Kordia sp. SMS9: one gene and its partner. The protein of the gene in region 2 interacts with the protein of the main gene of each other region in a pairwise test. Links are inferred from orthologs where the notes say so. Each region holds a gene or a part of one and is shown on either strand. Other genes may lie near its edges.

The links. Proteins that work in one complex are often made in the same cells at the same time.
Region 1: the proteins of KORDIASMS9_RS12640 (region 2) and KORDIASMS9_RS07505 interact in binary tests that used the Escherichia coli proteins (3 or more experiments, as listed by UniProt). The link is inferred for Kordia sp. SMS9 from one-to-one orthologs.

Annotation. Positions count from the first base shown.
Region 1 is NZ_CP031153.1:1,734,140-1,741,220, reverse strand. What follows is about bases 2,983-5,915. They hold KORDIASMS9_RS07505 (aminopeptidase P family protein), read left to right. Parts: upstream 2,983-3,770; coding sequence 3,771-5,060; downstream 5,061-5,915. Other genes in these bases: KORDIASMS9_RS07500 (hypothetical protein), read left to right, coding at 5,393-5,915; KORDIASMS9_RS07510 (hypothetical protein), read left to right, coding at 2,983-3,377. In the rest of the region: KORDIASMS9_RS07515 (T9SS type A sorting domain-containing protein), read left to right, coding at 1-2,934; more of KORDIASMS9_RS07510, read left to right, coding at 2,946-2,982; more of KORDIASMS9_RS07500, read left to right, coding at 5,916-6,013; KORDIASMS9_RS07495 (hypothetical protein), read left to right, coding at 6,047-6,637; KORDIASMS9_RS07490 (M43 family zinc metalloprotease), read left to right, coding at 6,723-7,081.
Region 2 is NZ_CP031153.1:2,927,359-2,935,704, forward strand. Bases 3,023-5,996 are described here. They hold KORDIASMS9_RS12640 (aminoacyl-histidine dipeptidase), read left to right. Parts: upstream 3,023-3,764; coding sequence 3,765-5,228; downstream 5,229-5,996. Other genes in these bases: KORDIASMS9_RS12635 (DUF3810 domain-containing protein), read right to left, coding at 3,023-3,571; KORDIASMS9_RS12645 (hypothetical protein), read right to left, coding at 5,370-5,552; KORDIASMS9_RS12650 (hypothetical protein), read right to left, coding at 5,710-5,925. Outside these bases: KORDIASMS9_RS12625 (amidohydrolase family protein), read right to left, coding at 1-961; KORDIASMS9_RS24005 (class I lanthipeptide), read right to left, coding at 1,185-1,376; KORDIASMS9_RS12630 (hypothetical protein), read right to left, coding at 1,681-2,463; more of KORDIASMS9_RS12635, read right to left, coding at 2,498-3,022; KORDIASMS9_RS12655 (hypothetical protein), read right to left, coding at 6,242-6,454; KORDIASMS9_RS23970 (peptidylprolyl isomerase), read right to left, coding at 6,647-7,912; gliding motility-associated peptidyl-prolyl isomerase GldI, read right to left, coding at 7,914-8,346. UniProt on the Escherichia coli protein: Dipeptidase with broad substrate specificity. Requires dipeptide substrates with an unblocked N-terminus and the amino group in the alpha or beta position.

The DNA.
Region 1 (7,081 bases), 1.2 Mb from region 2 along the record:
TCCAAAACCTTAGTCACACGATTGGCGCCGCAAGCAGTTATTGCCAATGCTGGTGTACGCGCAATTTCTGTGCATCCTACAAATCCAGACATCGCCTATGCAGGTTCGGGAAGCGAATTGTTTAAAACAACCAATGGCGGAACTTCTTGGTCGGTCGTTTTTGATAGCAACATTCCATTGTTTGGCTACATTGATAATCCTGCGGAAATATTCATCAATCCGAACAATCCAAATATTGTCATGCTTGCTGGAAAAGCAGGCGTACATAGAACTAGTGACGGCGGAATTTCCTGGTCGCAAGTCGTAGTGAGTGAAACCTACGATTTAAAAGCACAACCTGGAAACCCAAATACCTTATACGCGGTAAGACGTGATTATGCAACCAATACACACCAGTTTTTAAAATCTACCAACGGTGGCATCAATTGGACGCCACAAACGATTGGTTGGTATACGTCTACCGATGCCAACAGAAGCGTGGTTGGTGCAAAACTTGCCGTAAGTGATGCAGATCCAAATAGAGTGTATGCGTTTCTTATTGGCGATTCCAAAGCAGGCGACAATGGTTTTATTGGTGTATATCGAAGTGACAACGCAGGTATTTCATGGACAAATCCGAGAGGGTACAATGGTGCACCGTATACTGCTGCAAATCCAAACTTATTAAACTCAGATACTTCTGCTACGGGATTCAATCAAGGATTTTACAATTGTGCTGCGATGGCTTCCAATTCAAATGCAGATCAAGTGCTTGTGGGCGGAATTGGTATGTGGCGCTCTAGCGATGGCGGACAAACGTTTACCTGTATTTATAATTATGGCTGCGGAAATTACAATCCGATGCACGTAGACATGCAAGAATTCAAAGCACTTGGCAACGAATATTGGGCAACGACAGATGGTGGTATTTTTAAATCAAATGATTTATTTGCTACCCAACCTGAATTTAAAATGAACGGTGTACACGGAACTGATTTTTGGGGATTTGGCTCTGGTTGGAATCGCGATTTATTAGTTGGTGGAACGTTTCACAATGGTGTAGATGTCTACGCAGAAGGATTTCCCGCAGGAACATTCTTAGATTTAGGTGGTGGTGAACCTGCTTCTGGCTATGTAAATCCAGGAACAGAACAAATATATTCTACAAATATTGGAAGTCGCTTCATCCCTACAAGCATTAGTGGCGCTGTCGTAAATGCTTCCTTAGGATTAGCTCCGAACGAATCGCCTTGGTATGCACAATCGTCAGAAATGGAGTTTCATCCAAGTTGCTACAATTATGTATACACTGGAAATTCCAATCAATTATTTAAAAGTTTAGATGCAGGCGCGAGTTTTGAAGCGGTATATTCGGCTCCAGCCAATAGTGAAGTATTAGGTATTGAAATTTCGCGAAGTAATACGAATACAATGTATATTGTGGTACGACCGAATTCAGGAAATGCTTATCTCGTAAAAACTACAGACGATTGGGCAACGACAAGTACCATTTCTTTACCAAGTGGCAATGGAACATTAGCCTTGATTAGCTTAGATTCTGAAAACGATCAAACCATTTGGTTGGCATATCCGCGTGGTTCTAACGGTAATAAAGTATACAAAAGTATCAATAGCGGTGCTACATGGACGAATGAAACTTCGAGTGAATTAAACGGTCAAAATATTCAAGTATTAACGACCATCGGAGGAACCAATGGCGGTGTGTATGTCGCTACAGGCATGTCCGTGTATTATAAAAACAATGCGATGACTTCATGGACGTTAGATAATGCGAATTTACCAACAACAGTAGGTGCCAACGATTTGCGTCCGTTTTATAGAGATGGAAAAATACGTTTGGCAAGTTATGGAAAAGGCGTTTGGGAAAGTCAATTGTTTGAAGCTCCGTCGCGTCCTGTGGCAAAAATTATGGTAGACAAGCTTAGCGCGAATTGTGCTGGAGATATTTTTTACTTTGACGATTATTCCATGCTGAATCATACCAATGCAACATGGGCTTGGACGTTTGAAAATGCAAACATCGCAACTTCTTCTTTGCGAAATCCGCAAGTGACGTTTAATTCAACTGGAAACCACTTAGTCACCTTAACGGTTACAAATGATGCAGGTGTTTCCGATAGTGACGCTATGACAATTTTTGTAGAATCGTTGAGCAATACCAACTTAGAAGAAGATTTTGAAGTAGCGTTTGTACCTGATGGTTGGCGACAAGAAGCTACAGGAAATTACACCTGGTCGTATGAAAATACTGTGGGCGGTTTTGGACAAAGCACAAATTCGATGTTTGTCAATAATTATGTGATTTCTCAACAAGGAACCTATTGCGATATCATTGCACCTTTAAATATGGCAAATACCAATATGAGTGACGCAACACTTGTATTTGATGTAGCGTACGCAGAATATTCTGCGGCATATTCAGATGGATTGGAAGTGTATGTTTCTAGCGATTGCGGAATGACATGGACGTCTGTATATAGCAAATTTGGAGATACTTTAGCAACTGCTCCAGATACCACGGCACTTTTTGTTCCAACGGCTGCACAATGGCGCCAAGAAGCTATTGATTTAACGAGTTATATTGGCAATGAAAATGTACAAATAAAATTTAGAAATATTAACGGTTACGGACAGCCATTGTATATAGATAATATCAACTTGGGAAGCGTATTGAGTGTTTCTGAAGTAACTACGGATGTGATTTCGTTTTTTCCAAATCCTGTAAAGAGCAATGAAGCCGTTTTTGTAAAAAGCACCAAAAATGAAGACCTCAAATTTTCATTGTATACCATTCAAGGAAAGTTGATCGGCACTATTTTTACACAAACCAACAAGTCTATTCCGACACAACAATGGGATTTAAGTGCTGGCGTGTATTTATACAATATCCGATCGAATGATAAAATTAAAAAAGGAAAGTTAATTGTATATTAATTCATAAACTCATGGGATTTTTTGAGAAATTATTCGGAAGTAAAAAATTAAAAACTACAGACGCAGATTTTGGGGCAATTGAAAGTTTTAGCAAAAGAGGAACTGACATTGGTTGGCAAGTCAATCAAGAGTTTCTAGGGTTTCCCATAGAAATTTTAATTGCAGGTGATGCGAACGGAATTGTTTCACACCAAAAACAAATACTGTTAGATGCGCTACAGCAAGAAACAAGCATAAAAACCGAAGCTGAAAATGCCCTCAAAGAACAATTTGATAATGCTGAGATGGAATTTATCTCGCTAGAAAAGCACTTTCACACCAGAGGAATGTCAGTAAATGATACAGGTTTTGAACTCACTTTTCAAGAAAAAGCAACACCAAATTACTTTTTCAATGTGCATTTTGAAAACAACAAGCAAGTTGGTGTTGTTATTGATGGATAAAACCAATTCATAATTCTGAATTTAAAAAAAATTTAAGTACTAGCGTATATTTATTCAACATTCACAGAAAATTATGGGCGTAAATAGTACTGCAATTTTTTACACGTATACCACAAACCGTCAATTCGAGTGATTTTTCGCAATAGCATGAAGAAAAATTGTATCGAGAATAGCTCGGAAAATCAGAGCATATCTCGATACAAATTTGTTGCACAAATTCACTCGACCTGACGGACAATGCAAAAGAATTAAAATACAGGTGTGCACATTTTCAAATCTTCAAATTGACACATTTTCAAACTGATTCATTGTTACATTAAAAAAACCGCCATTTGGCTACTTAATTCCTTTTTTGTTTGATTATTTTTGAGGGAATTCATTAAAAAGACCAACATGAAATACCATCCAATAGATCGCAACTTATTTATCAAGAATCGTAAAAACTTCATGGCACAGATGAAACCGAGTAGTTTGGCTGTGTTCAATTCAAATGATATTTATCCCATCAGTGCCGATAGCACCATGCCTTTTGAGCAACACAGAGATATTTTTTACCTCAGCGGTGTCGATCAAGAGGAAAGTATTTTGGTATTGTTTCCCGATTGTCCAAAAGAGAAACACCGTGAAATTTTATTCTTAAAAGAAACCAACGAACATATTGCCATTTGGGAAGGTGAAAAACTCACCAAAGAAGCGGCGTTGGCAACTTCAGGCATTAAAACGGTGTATTGGTTGCAAGATTTGGAAAAGATCATGTTCGAAATCATGACGCAATGTGATACTGTATATATCAACACCAACGAACATTACCGCGCCAATGTAGAAACAGAAACCCGCGAAGATCGTTTTACGAAATGGCTGAAAGACAAATATCCTGCGCACAGTGTGGCAAAAAGCAATCCGATTTTACAGCGTTTGCGCTCTGTAAAAGATCCTATTGAATTGGACTTGATGCAAAAAGCGTGTGATATTACGGAAAAAGGATTTCGTAGAATTTTAGGTTTTGTAAAACCTGGCGTTTGGGAATATGAAATTGAAGCAGAATTCATCCACGATTTTTTACGAAATCGCTCAAAAAAATTCGCGTACACGCCGATTATAGCTTCTGGAAATAACGCAAATGTATTGCACTATATTGAGAACAATCAGCAGTGCAAGGCTGGTGACGTTATTTTAATGGATGTCGGAGCCGAATACGCCAATTACGCAAGTGATATGACGCGTGCCGTTCCTGTTTCTGGTCGTTTTACCGAGCGTCAAAAAGCAGTATACAATGCCGTAAATCGTGTAAAAAATGAAGCTACAAAAATGCTCGTTCCAGGAACTGATTGGACACAATATCACGTAGAAGTTGGAAAAATTATGACGTCGGAATTGCTAGGTTTAGGATTGCTTGACAAAGCGGATATACAAAATGAAGATCCAGATTGGCCAGCGTATAAAAAATACTTCATGCATGGAACTTCACACCATATCGGATTGGACACGCACGATTATGGAATTTTAACTGAACCGATGACAGCAAATATGGTATTTACGGTAGAACCAGGAATTTACTTGCCAGATGAAGGTTTCGGAATCCGTTTGGAAGACGATGTTGTCATTCAAGAAACTGGCGAACCGTTTAATTTGATGCGCAATATTCCTATTGAAGCAGATGAAATTGAAGATTTGATGAATTAGTTGTTAACTTCTAGCCTTTAGCTGCTGGCTTTTAATTATTTACATTAACGTGAGTTCGATATAAATATTATGCTATGTACTTTATTGTTAATACATTACACTTAATGTCAAATCGAGCGCAGTCGAGATTCCTTTGAAAATATCAATTCTTAGCTGTTCTCGACTGCGCTCGAACTGACAAGTGTTTATTTTTCAGTAAATTACAAGTAAAATAAAGGTTTTTTAAGTCGAACTCACGTTACATTAGCTTCTAGAAGTGTTGATTTGTTCTTTTTAAAACTTCTCAACACCCAATTCTCATGACTAAATACTAATGCTGTTTTAAAAAAATTATGGCAATATCAAATTTCGAAAATGCAATTTCAATTCATCAAGAAACTGCTTTATCTGTGGATCGGAAAAAGAAAGCGATCGTTGGGCAAACTATTGAACAAGTCCAATATGTTATTGCCGACTACCAAGATCGTCCGCATGAATACAACGGATTTCATTTAGTTGATACAGCTATATGCATTCGACTTTCTAATGAACAATGGATTAACTGGGTTTGGCTAGAAGATGATCCCACAGCGGAATATTGCTATCATTTGTATTATGAAGATGCCAGAGATGCTATTAATTCAAGAGAACAAGAAGGAATTGATTTTTTAATACGATCTGGACTTTATACACCTGATAGTCATTCAAAAGGAATTGATGTCTCTACGTCAAATGCATGGAAAGAATTTATTGGTCAAAAAATTACGGATATTGAGTTTTTAACAAAGAAAATTGATGGAATTCCTTTTCTGTCAGACCTAATTTTAAGTTTCAATCATAAAACGATTCGCATCATTGCCATGGATGAACCTGAACCAGATGCGTTACCTGAAATTACTAGTATCGATTTTGATCCTGTGTGGACCATGGTTGTCTTTGATGATGCTATTTTGAAAAAGCACAATTGGCTTTAACACGTAACTAGTATATAAAAAAAGACATATAGTATGATTCGCCACATTGAACCATCTGAACACATTCGCATGCGTCCGCAAATGTATTTTAAAACACTTTTTGAAGAAAAAACACTCGATTCTCTTCCGCTAGAAATTATTCAATATGCGATTGATCAAAAATGCACAATTATTACCGTGAACGTTTATGCGGATCATTTTTCTATTGAATTTAACACAGGAATGTCTTTAGAAATTTACGAAGATTATGATGGAGATATAACTCAAGCAGAAGTTACTTTGTTAAAAATTACCAAATCTGTAGCGCTATGGAAGAAAAAGGCTCAAGAATCTGGTCTTGGCGAATTGATTGGTTTGATACGAATCAATGCTACATCTGAATGGTGCAAACTCCTCACCTATTCAAACGGGCAAAAAGGAGAATTTTTATTTAAAGAAGGTACAACCGAAACGCGTACTATCTGCGGAAGCGACGAAAAAGAAAAGTACACAAAAATCATCGTAAAACCAGATGCTACAATTTTTCCCAACCTTACCATCAATCCAAAAACGTTGCAAAAAAAGATTGACGACATCCATCATAAATTGAACGGATTGGACATTCAGTTACACATTCACACCTAAAAAAACAGCTAACTAAAAGATTTTAGGGAAGTTAACCGTTTCTTTTTTGAAAAGGCATATTTTTGTAATAACCGACCTCATTATTATGAAAAAATCACTAAGCTGTATTTTCCTTTTTTGTATGCTCTTCTTTTCGTATGCACAACAACCCTGCGGACAAGATATTGTGCAGCAACAATTATATGCTACACACCCTGAATTGCGGCCTGAAAACAATCCCGCATTTCAACAACTAGAACAATTTACCAATACATTTCAAGCGAGTCCAACCACAGAAGATTTGATCAATGTGGAAGAACTCACGATTGGAACAGATTATATTATTCCTGTCGTGGTTCACATTATCCACAATAATGGCGTTGAAAATATTTCGGATGCTGCCGTGGAAAGAGCCATTGAATCGCTGAATCTTTTCTTTGCAGGAACCACCGCTTTTGATCCCAA
Region 2 (8,346 bases):
TCGCTTCCAATTCTACTACACTCGCTGCATACGGATCGGATACATCATACGCTTTTGGAAAGTTGATCGGAATGATAAATGAGGCATTCGTCGCTTTCATTGCATTGATGTTTTCATACTCAGTTCCGTCGCCAACTAATACATATTGAATTCCGAATTCGTCTCCGATAGCGTCCGTTTTGATGCTATTGTGTTTGTTCCCAGAATGAAATATTTGGATTAAGTTTTTATTTTTCAACAAGGCTTCCAATGCTAAATCGGTACGTTTTGCATTGCCTTTTGCATACCAATCGGCATCGTGATACATTTGACGAATCAACGCCATAGCTCCCATTAGCGAAGTTGGATAGCTTTGTTTAGAAGCATTACTTTTTTGATATGATAAATATTGTGCAGAACGATTGTCTATAATTCGTGTACTATTATCGCCTTTTGAATTTAGTGCGACCAAGATTCCGTTTCCGCGAACAATTCCGTCTTGTAAATGTGTATTTACAGTTCCGAAACCTGCTTTTAGTAAACTTGTTGCTTTCTTATTGTCGTACGTAAATTTATCTATAGGATTTGTCTCAGGACGAATATGATCGTTCCAATAATATCCTGTTCTTCCTGCATCATATTGTGGTGCATTTCTCCAGTTTCCTGATCTTTTCGGTTTTTTCAATCCAAAATCAGAAAACGGATCAATAAAGGAAGGATAGATACTTTTTCCAGCAATATCTACGACAGTAGCATTTTTAGGAATAGAAATATTGGCTCCTGTTTGAACAACTTTTCCATCTTGAATGATAAGTGTTCCATTGTCAATTACCTGTGTGGGCGTGACATAAATTTTGGCGTTGGTAAATGCTGTTATGGTGTGACTTTCTGTTTTTACGCCATCATTTTTAGGGAAATAATCCTGCGCAAAGGCAGTAAGGCTACAGAAAAGGAGTAACAGCAGCAAATACGATTTTTTCATTGCTTTACTTTAAATTTTAGGTTGATTAGTTAAAAACTTAAAGATAAGGTATGAATGTGCTTTGTACACTGTATTAAGACTTTTTTAACGTTTGTCGTTGCGTTGTCATAAATCTCAGACTTACGACAGTGCTCGACTTACGACAGCACACATGACTGTTAAAATCACAGTTTTTAAAACTAATGTCAAGCAAGTCAAAAACTTACTTGACACTAAAATGATACTACCAATCGTTACAGAATGGACCACAGATTGTAGGGCACCATTCGCAGACTGAAGTTCCCATTGTTGATTGTGGACAATACGGACAATTTGTTCTTCGCTCCGATTTCTCTACTCCACCAACAGTTGAGTGCTGAAGTTTTGAAATGGAATTTTTGTTAAGAGATAAATTTTTTAAATTCTTTTTTTTCATAAATAAAAATTTTAAGTAATTGATTTTTAAATGTATAAAATAAAGAGAGCAGCCAACTAAAGTACTAGTCGTTATTTATAAAAGACGATAGATTTAAGAAATATGTCATTGTTATAAGCCTGAGACTTATGCCAGAACTCCTTATACCAATTCTACTGTAAGATGCAACAGATAAGCTCGTTCATTCAGCATTCTATTTCCTTGCGACTATTTTCCGTAGCTACGGCTATGCAAAACATTCGCAGCGTGCTATACTGTCAAAGCAACTTCGCTTATTAAGTCGCATTTTATAGTAAAATTGGTATTATTGCTGAATTGGAATTGCACTATTTTGAATCCACTTTTGAACGAGTTCTTCGTTGGTTGTGATTTCAGCAAATACATACATATCACTTTGAAAACATGGTGAAGTTGCCGCTTTTTCAATGACTACGATGTTATCACAATAGCTAGAATGTAGAAAGTAGAGTTCTCTGTTTTTAATGAGAACATACCCAACATGATTGCTCAATCCAACAAAATACAATCCGTCACGATAGACTTGATTGATTTTTGTTTTGAGATCATTTTGAGAGATGTTTCTGTATATTTTTAAGTTGTTTTTGGCTTGAAGTGTCATGGCTTCGTTCAAACCTGCTTGTTGTGCCATTTTGTACCGATTGAGTTTAAATCCTAAATGTTTGAGCGTTGTAGAAACAAAATAGCCACACGCAATTTCGCCAGAGTTTGGAATATTTGTATGTCCATTAAAATCCCACGGCGTTCCGTACCAATGTGGAATCAGTTCGTTTAGTAATTTATCATATAAATATGCAGCCGCAGAATCGATCGTTTTTTGTTTGCCATGACGTAATTTTTTTGAAAAATAAGAACGATCTCTCGTAATGGATTGTTTGATGGCTTCGTAGTTTCCTTTTGGAGTAAAGTTGAGGTTTAACTTAGTAGAATCAATCGTTTTTGGATCAATAGCAATTGTCTTTTTGATTTCGGAAGTTGTTGTAGAAGCAACCGTTTTTGTTTCTTTTTGAGACGAATCTGCGCAAGCGAAATAAAAAATACAGAGCAACAAAGGAAAGGCTTTATTCATGCTATTGTAACGAGAAAAACGGTGTTTTCGTACGTTAGGGAACAATAGTGTGTTTTTTGTCATAATTCACTAACAACGAAACCACATAGCTGTAGCTTAAAATTCCTTTCGACTGATTGTTGGCTTTTAGAAACTGATCAAACGTGAATTTGAACATTGGTTTTAGCGGGTTTTTGTGTGAATTCCAAAAGGCACGAACCTCGTCATAATTCTTCTGAATACCAGGATTTATAGTGGCTTTTAAGCGTTCGTACTCGTCTTTGTCTCGGTTATATACTTCTCTTAAACAATGCCAAGTCATAAAATTGTAGGCACCATATTTAAAGTAAATATCATCGTTATGCAACGCAGCCATACAGCCAATAAAATTGGCTTCGTTTTCGGCAGAATACCCAATTTGATGTGCTTTTTCATGACTTGCCGTTACTGCAAATTTGTATACCGGAATTTTATAGTTGACTTGTGCTTCGTTGGTAAACGGATTGATATACCCACTAAAGCCCATAATTGTTAAAAATCCACTGTAAATAGACGTTTTTAAGCTTTCATTTGTAAATTGAAATCGCGGTTGCTTCACACTGAAATTTTCATAACCGTTCATGGTTTTTTCAAAAATTTCACTTGTTGCGTATGGAACTTCCACTTTTACGGTATCGTTTTGTGTAATTTTAAATTGTGTGGCGTTGGCTTTCGCGATCACTCTTTCGGTGAAATCTACTAATTGTTCCGTTGAATATTTTCGATCCAATTCAAGCGATTTGTATAAAGGCAAACGGTAATAATTCATACCCCACAACAAATGAAATGCAAAGTATGCCACTGTGATTGTGATGTAAATGTCAATCAAAATTCGTTTGTATTCTGTGCGAACCAAACGGTAATTTTTATAAATATAGCGAATGATTAAAATTCCTGCGATTGTATAAAAAACATCACCGATGGAGAATGGAATCCATCCAAAAACAATGCGAAAAAGTTTTGAAATATACGGATACAATCCATTGCTGTAATACGTTTCTACAAACTCGGGATAATAGCTGAGAAATTTGATAAGAAAGAATTGTATAGGAAAAGAAAGGGCAATTAAAATTTTTGTTCTCTTGGTCATAAGCAATACATTTGAACACATTCGGGAAAATGAGACGTAGCTAATGTAAAAAAACTAAATCACTATTTCGATGTTGACGTGATATTTTTGTCATATTGACAACAATTTTGCAAGGTATTTCGCAAAAAACGATCAATTTTACGAGTAAACATTTACCTTTGTAAACAATTTTTCAATCCATAAAAAAATCAAAATGAGTCAAGAAATAAGAACTTTAGAGCCAAATGCACTTTGGAACAAATTTGCCGATTTAAACGCAGTTCCACGACCTTCTAAAAAAGAAGAACGTGTGATTGCTTTTATGAAGAAATTTGGAGAAGATTTAGGCTTCGAAACTTTTGTAGATGAAGTTGGAAATGTCATCATTAAAAAACCAGCTACGGCAGGAATGGAAGACCGAAAACCTATTGTAATGCAGTCGCATTTGGACATGGTTCACCAAAAGAATTCCGATACTGAGTTTGACTTTGATACGCAAGGAATTGAAATGTTTGTAGAGGGCGATTGGGTAAAAGCAAAAGGAACTACCTTAGGCGCTGATAATGGACTTGGTGTAGCCACCATTATGGCAGTGTTGGAAAGTAATGATATTGCGCATCCTGCGATAGAAGCGCTATTTACGATTGATGAGGAAACAGGTATGACAGGCGCGATGGGACTGAAAGGCGGATTGCTAGAAGGAGAAATTCTACTAAATCTTGATACAGAAGAAGATGATGAAATCGGAATTGGTTGTGCAGGTGGAATTGATGTGACCGCAACACGTTCGTATGTGGTAGAAGAAACTCCCGAAAATGTAGTTGGATACACGATAAAAGTAAGCGGATTGCAAGGTGGACATAGTGGAATGGACATTCATAAAGGGTTTGGAAACGCCAATGTATTGATGAATCGCTTGTTGTTTGACGGATTTGAAAACTTCGGATTGCGCATTGTGGAAATTGATGGTGGAAGTCTTCGAAACGCCATTCCAAGAGAAAGTACGGCTACGGTTGTGATTGATAAAGTACAACAAGAAGCATTTGAATTTGAGATGCAAACACTCATCAATACGATTAAAAAAGAATTTGTAAGTATTGAAGAAGAGTTAGAAATAGCATTTACAATCACAGAAACACCTAATGGTGTGATGGAGTTGGGCGTGCAAGAAGGCATTACGCGTTCATTATATGCAGCGCATAATGGCGTGTATCGCATGAGTCCAGATATTGAAGATTTGGTAGAAACCTCTAACAATATTGCCCGTGTCATTGCAAAAGATGGTGAAATTAAGATTGGTTGTTTGACACGTTCTTCTGTAGAAAGCGGGAAAATGGATTTGGCAACAAAACTTAGAGCTAGTTTTGAGCTTTCAGGTTGCGAAGTGGAGTTTTCTGGTTCATATCCAGGTTGGGAACCTAATATGAATGCTTCTATTTTACCAGTAATGGTCAATTTATACAAAGAATTAAACAATGGTGCAGAACCACATGTAGCAGCTTGTCATGCAGGTTTGGAATGTGGAATTTTAGGAACGAATTATCCAGATATGGAAATGATTAGTTTTGGTCCAAACATTCGTGGCGCACATTCGCCAGACGAGCGTGCAGGTATTTCTTCTGCACAAAAATATTGGAAATACGTATTGGAAATTTTAAAAAATATTCCAAAAAAATAAGGAGCTAATACATTAATTTTATAAAATAGAGCGTAGTTAGGATTCGAAATAAGATCTTAATTGCGCTCTATTTATTTTTTATTCTATGAGTTGTACATAGAAAACAGGTCATAAGGTATACATATTACCATTCTGCAGTGTTCACGGAGCAACATCGCAACCATCTTCTTTAAAGGTATCAAAACAGCCATCTTCACATTCAGTTTTCTTACTCACACAATATGGATGATCTGTAGTGTCATTTGTTCCTCCAATAAGGTACTGTTGTGCTACAGATGAAATTTTCTGTTTTCTAAGTTGCAATGCGATTTTCTTTTTTTTCATGATATATAATTTTGTGATTTATTTTCTTCTTAAAGGTAAAAAAAGTTTATCTATGACTGTTACGGTAATCCCATCAACCAATGTAGTTTTAAACAAAAAAACTCCCGAAAAGGAGCTTTTTTTTAAATTCATTATTAGCAATAATATTTTTCTAATTTCAATTCCAGCCATCAGTTGTACATGGAATTACACGAGAACTATCTTCAATCGGACGTGGATCTTGTGGAACTGGATTGCAAGGATCTTGACTGATACAACCTTTTTGCATAGTCATCATACTGTGTGTTGTTGGTGCGCCACCATTGACAAATCTTGCTTCTAAACTAGAAATTGTTTGCTTTTTTAAACCTAAAGTTTTCATTTGTTTTTTCATGATATATATTTTTTGTTTCGTTGCAAATATCCTTCAGTGAGTAGTTTTTCAAAACAGGAAAACCAATGAAATGGCGACCGTGTTTTTCCCCGTAAAAAATCCCCAATGGTATGGGGATTTTAACTTATACCAAGTTTACATTTAAACTGGTGTTTTGGATACGAAGTTGCTTTGGCTGTATAGGATGCTGTGAATGGTTTGCATAGCCTTAGCTACGGAAAGTATTCGCAAAGAACTAAACTGCCAAGTGAGCGAGTTTATAAACATCATTTTATGTGTAAATTGGTATTACTTGCAATTTTAAAAAGTAAAAAGGTTAGCATTTGTAGGTGATTGTTAATGCGCTACAATTCAATTTTACAGATAATTTAATATCACATTCTTTTGTTGCACATTGAATTACCACAAAACTAATTGGCAACGGATTTGGCAGTGTCGTATATGCACCAGCTCCTCCTTGAATTTGTTTTTTTGAAAGTGATGAAATTTTTTGCTTTCGTAATTGTAAAGAAATTTTTTGTTTTTTCATGAGTATTATATTTAAGATTAGTATTGCTGCAAATGTAAACTAAGTCTTACTTTATTAAAACAGGAAAACGAATAAGAATGTTTGAGTGTTTTCCCTTATGAAAAAACTACTTTTCACTGTAAAGAACTTTTGATTCACAAAAAAAAGCCCTTCTGCGAAGAAGAGCTTTTGTGAGTTTATAATTGTGGTAAATTATTTTGTGGTGTCAATTTCTACAAGTTCAATTTCAAAAATTAAGTTTGAGTTCGGTGGAATTGGTCCGTATTGACGAGAACCATATCCTAAATAAGAAGGTACAAATACTTTTGCTTTTTCGCCCAATTTCATGCGTAAGAATGCTTCTTTAAAAGCAGGAACCAATGTTGCGCTTTTATTGTAGATGGATGAGAAAGGTTGGTAAGCTCCTTGACTTGCCGATGCTTCATTGTAAAGTCCATTTTCTTGTGCAACTTCCTTATACGTAGTGTAAAAAACTTTTCCATCTTCAAAAGCACCTGTACAGTTTACCTTTACATAGTTTGAAACGGTTGGTTTTTCACCAGTAGTATTTTTTTGAGTGGTAACCATTACCATTCCCGTAGGAGATTCAAATACTTCTCCTAAATTTTTATTGTCTGCTACAAATTTTGCAATAACGTCTTTTATTTTTTCTTTTTCTTTTGCGTTAAATTCAGCAGTGATACCTTCTTTAAATTCTTCATATTTATTTAAAAGCGTCGGTTCGTCTTCTGTAAATACTTTAACTGCATCAAAGGCTTTCGCTTCTTTTCCAACACGAATGATAGTTACTTCGTTCATAATCACATCTTCTAAGGGTTTTTTAGAACCTGGATTAACCGCTACATTTGAAATACTGTCTTGTATTGCAATTCCTTCCACTAATTGTCCAAAAACAGAGTGACAGCTTACACGTGGACGTTCACAAGGCTTTGGTTTTCCTGCAAAGTCTAATGGATCTAAACTTGGATATGGAACTTCTGTAATGAAAAATTGACTTCCGTTGGTAGCTACACCACCAGAATTTGCCATAGATAATACACCTGGTTTGTCGTGTTTTAAATCTTTGTCAAATTCGCTTGCAAAACGGTATCCTGGATTTCCGCTTCCTGTTCCTGTTGGATCGCCACCTTGAATCATAAATTTATCCATAACTCTGTGGAAAGAAACTCCGTTATAGTATGGTTTTCCTTGTTGATCTGCCGGAAGTTTTGGATGTGTTCCTTCTGCCAATGCAATAAAATTAGCTACGGTTACAGGCACTTTTTTGTAGAACAAGCGAGCGACCATAGTTCCTTTATTCGTTTTAATTTCGGCAAAAATACCATTCTTATCATCTTGTGCGTCGCCATTAGCAGCAACTTGATCAGTGCTGGTTGAATTTTTATCATTTTTACAGGAAGTAAATCCTAAAGTGATAATCGCAAGACATAGTGTGATTGTTGTTGTAAATACTCTCATTTTAATTTTCTGTTTCTAGGTTTTTGTTGTCTTTTTTTATATCAAGTAAAGTTATAGTAGATTTGATTGGAACATTGGTTCCAATGCGTTTGTTATCTCCGTGATATCCATACGCCACATGCGATGGAAATAGAAATGTTGCTGTTTCTCCTTTTTTCATCAATTGTAAACCAAAACGCAAACCAGGGAAGATTTGTTGTTTGTCTACTACATATTGTTGTATGCCAATTTCTTCTTTTTTGTAGATAGATTCGCCTGTTGTCATTCTGAAGATATTATACGCATACGTTAACGTGTCTCCTTTTTTTGGAAAATACGATTCTTGCTCACTTTTTGTATTGTAAAAATACCAGAAGCCATTTTTAGAAGCGATATAGGTATTAGTGCTGTCTTGTTTGATATACTTTTGAATATTGGCTTCTTCTTTGGCAATG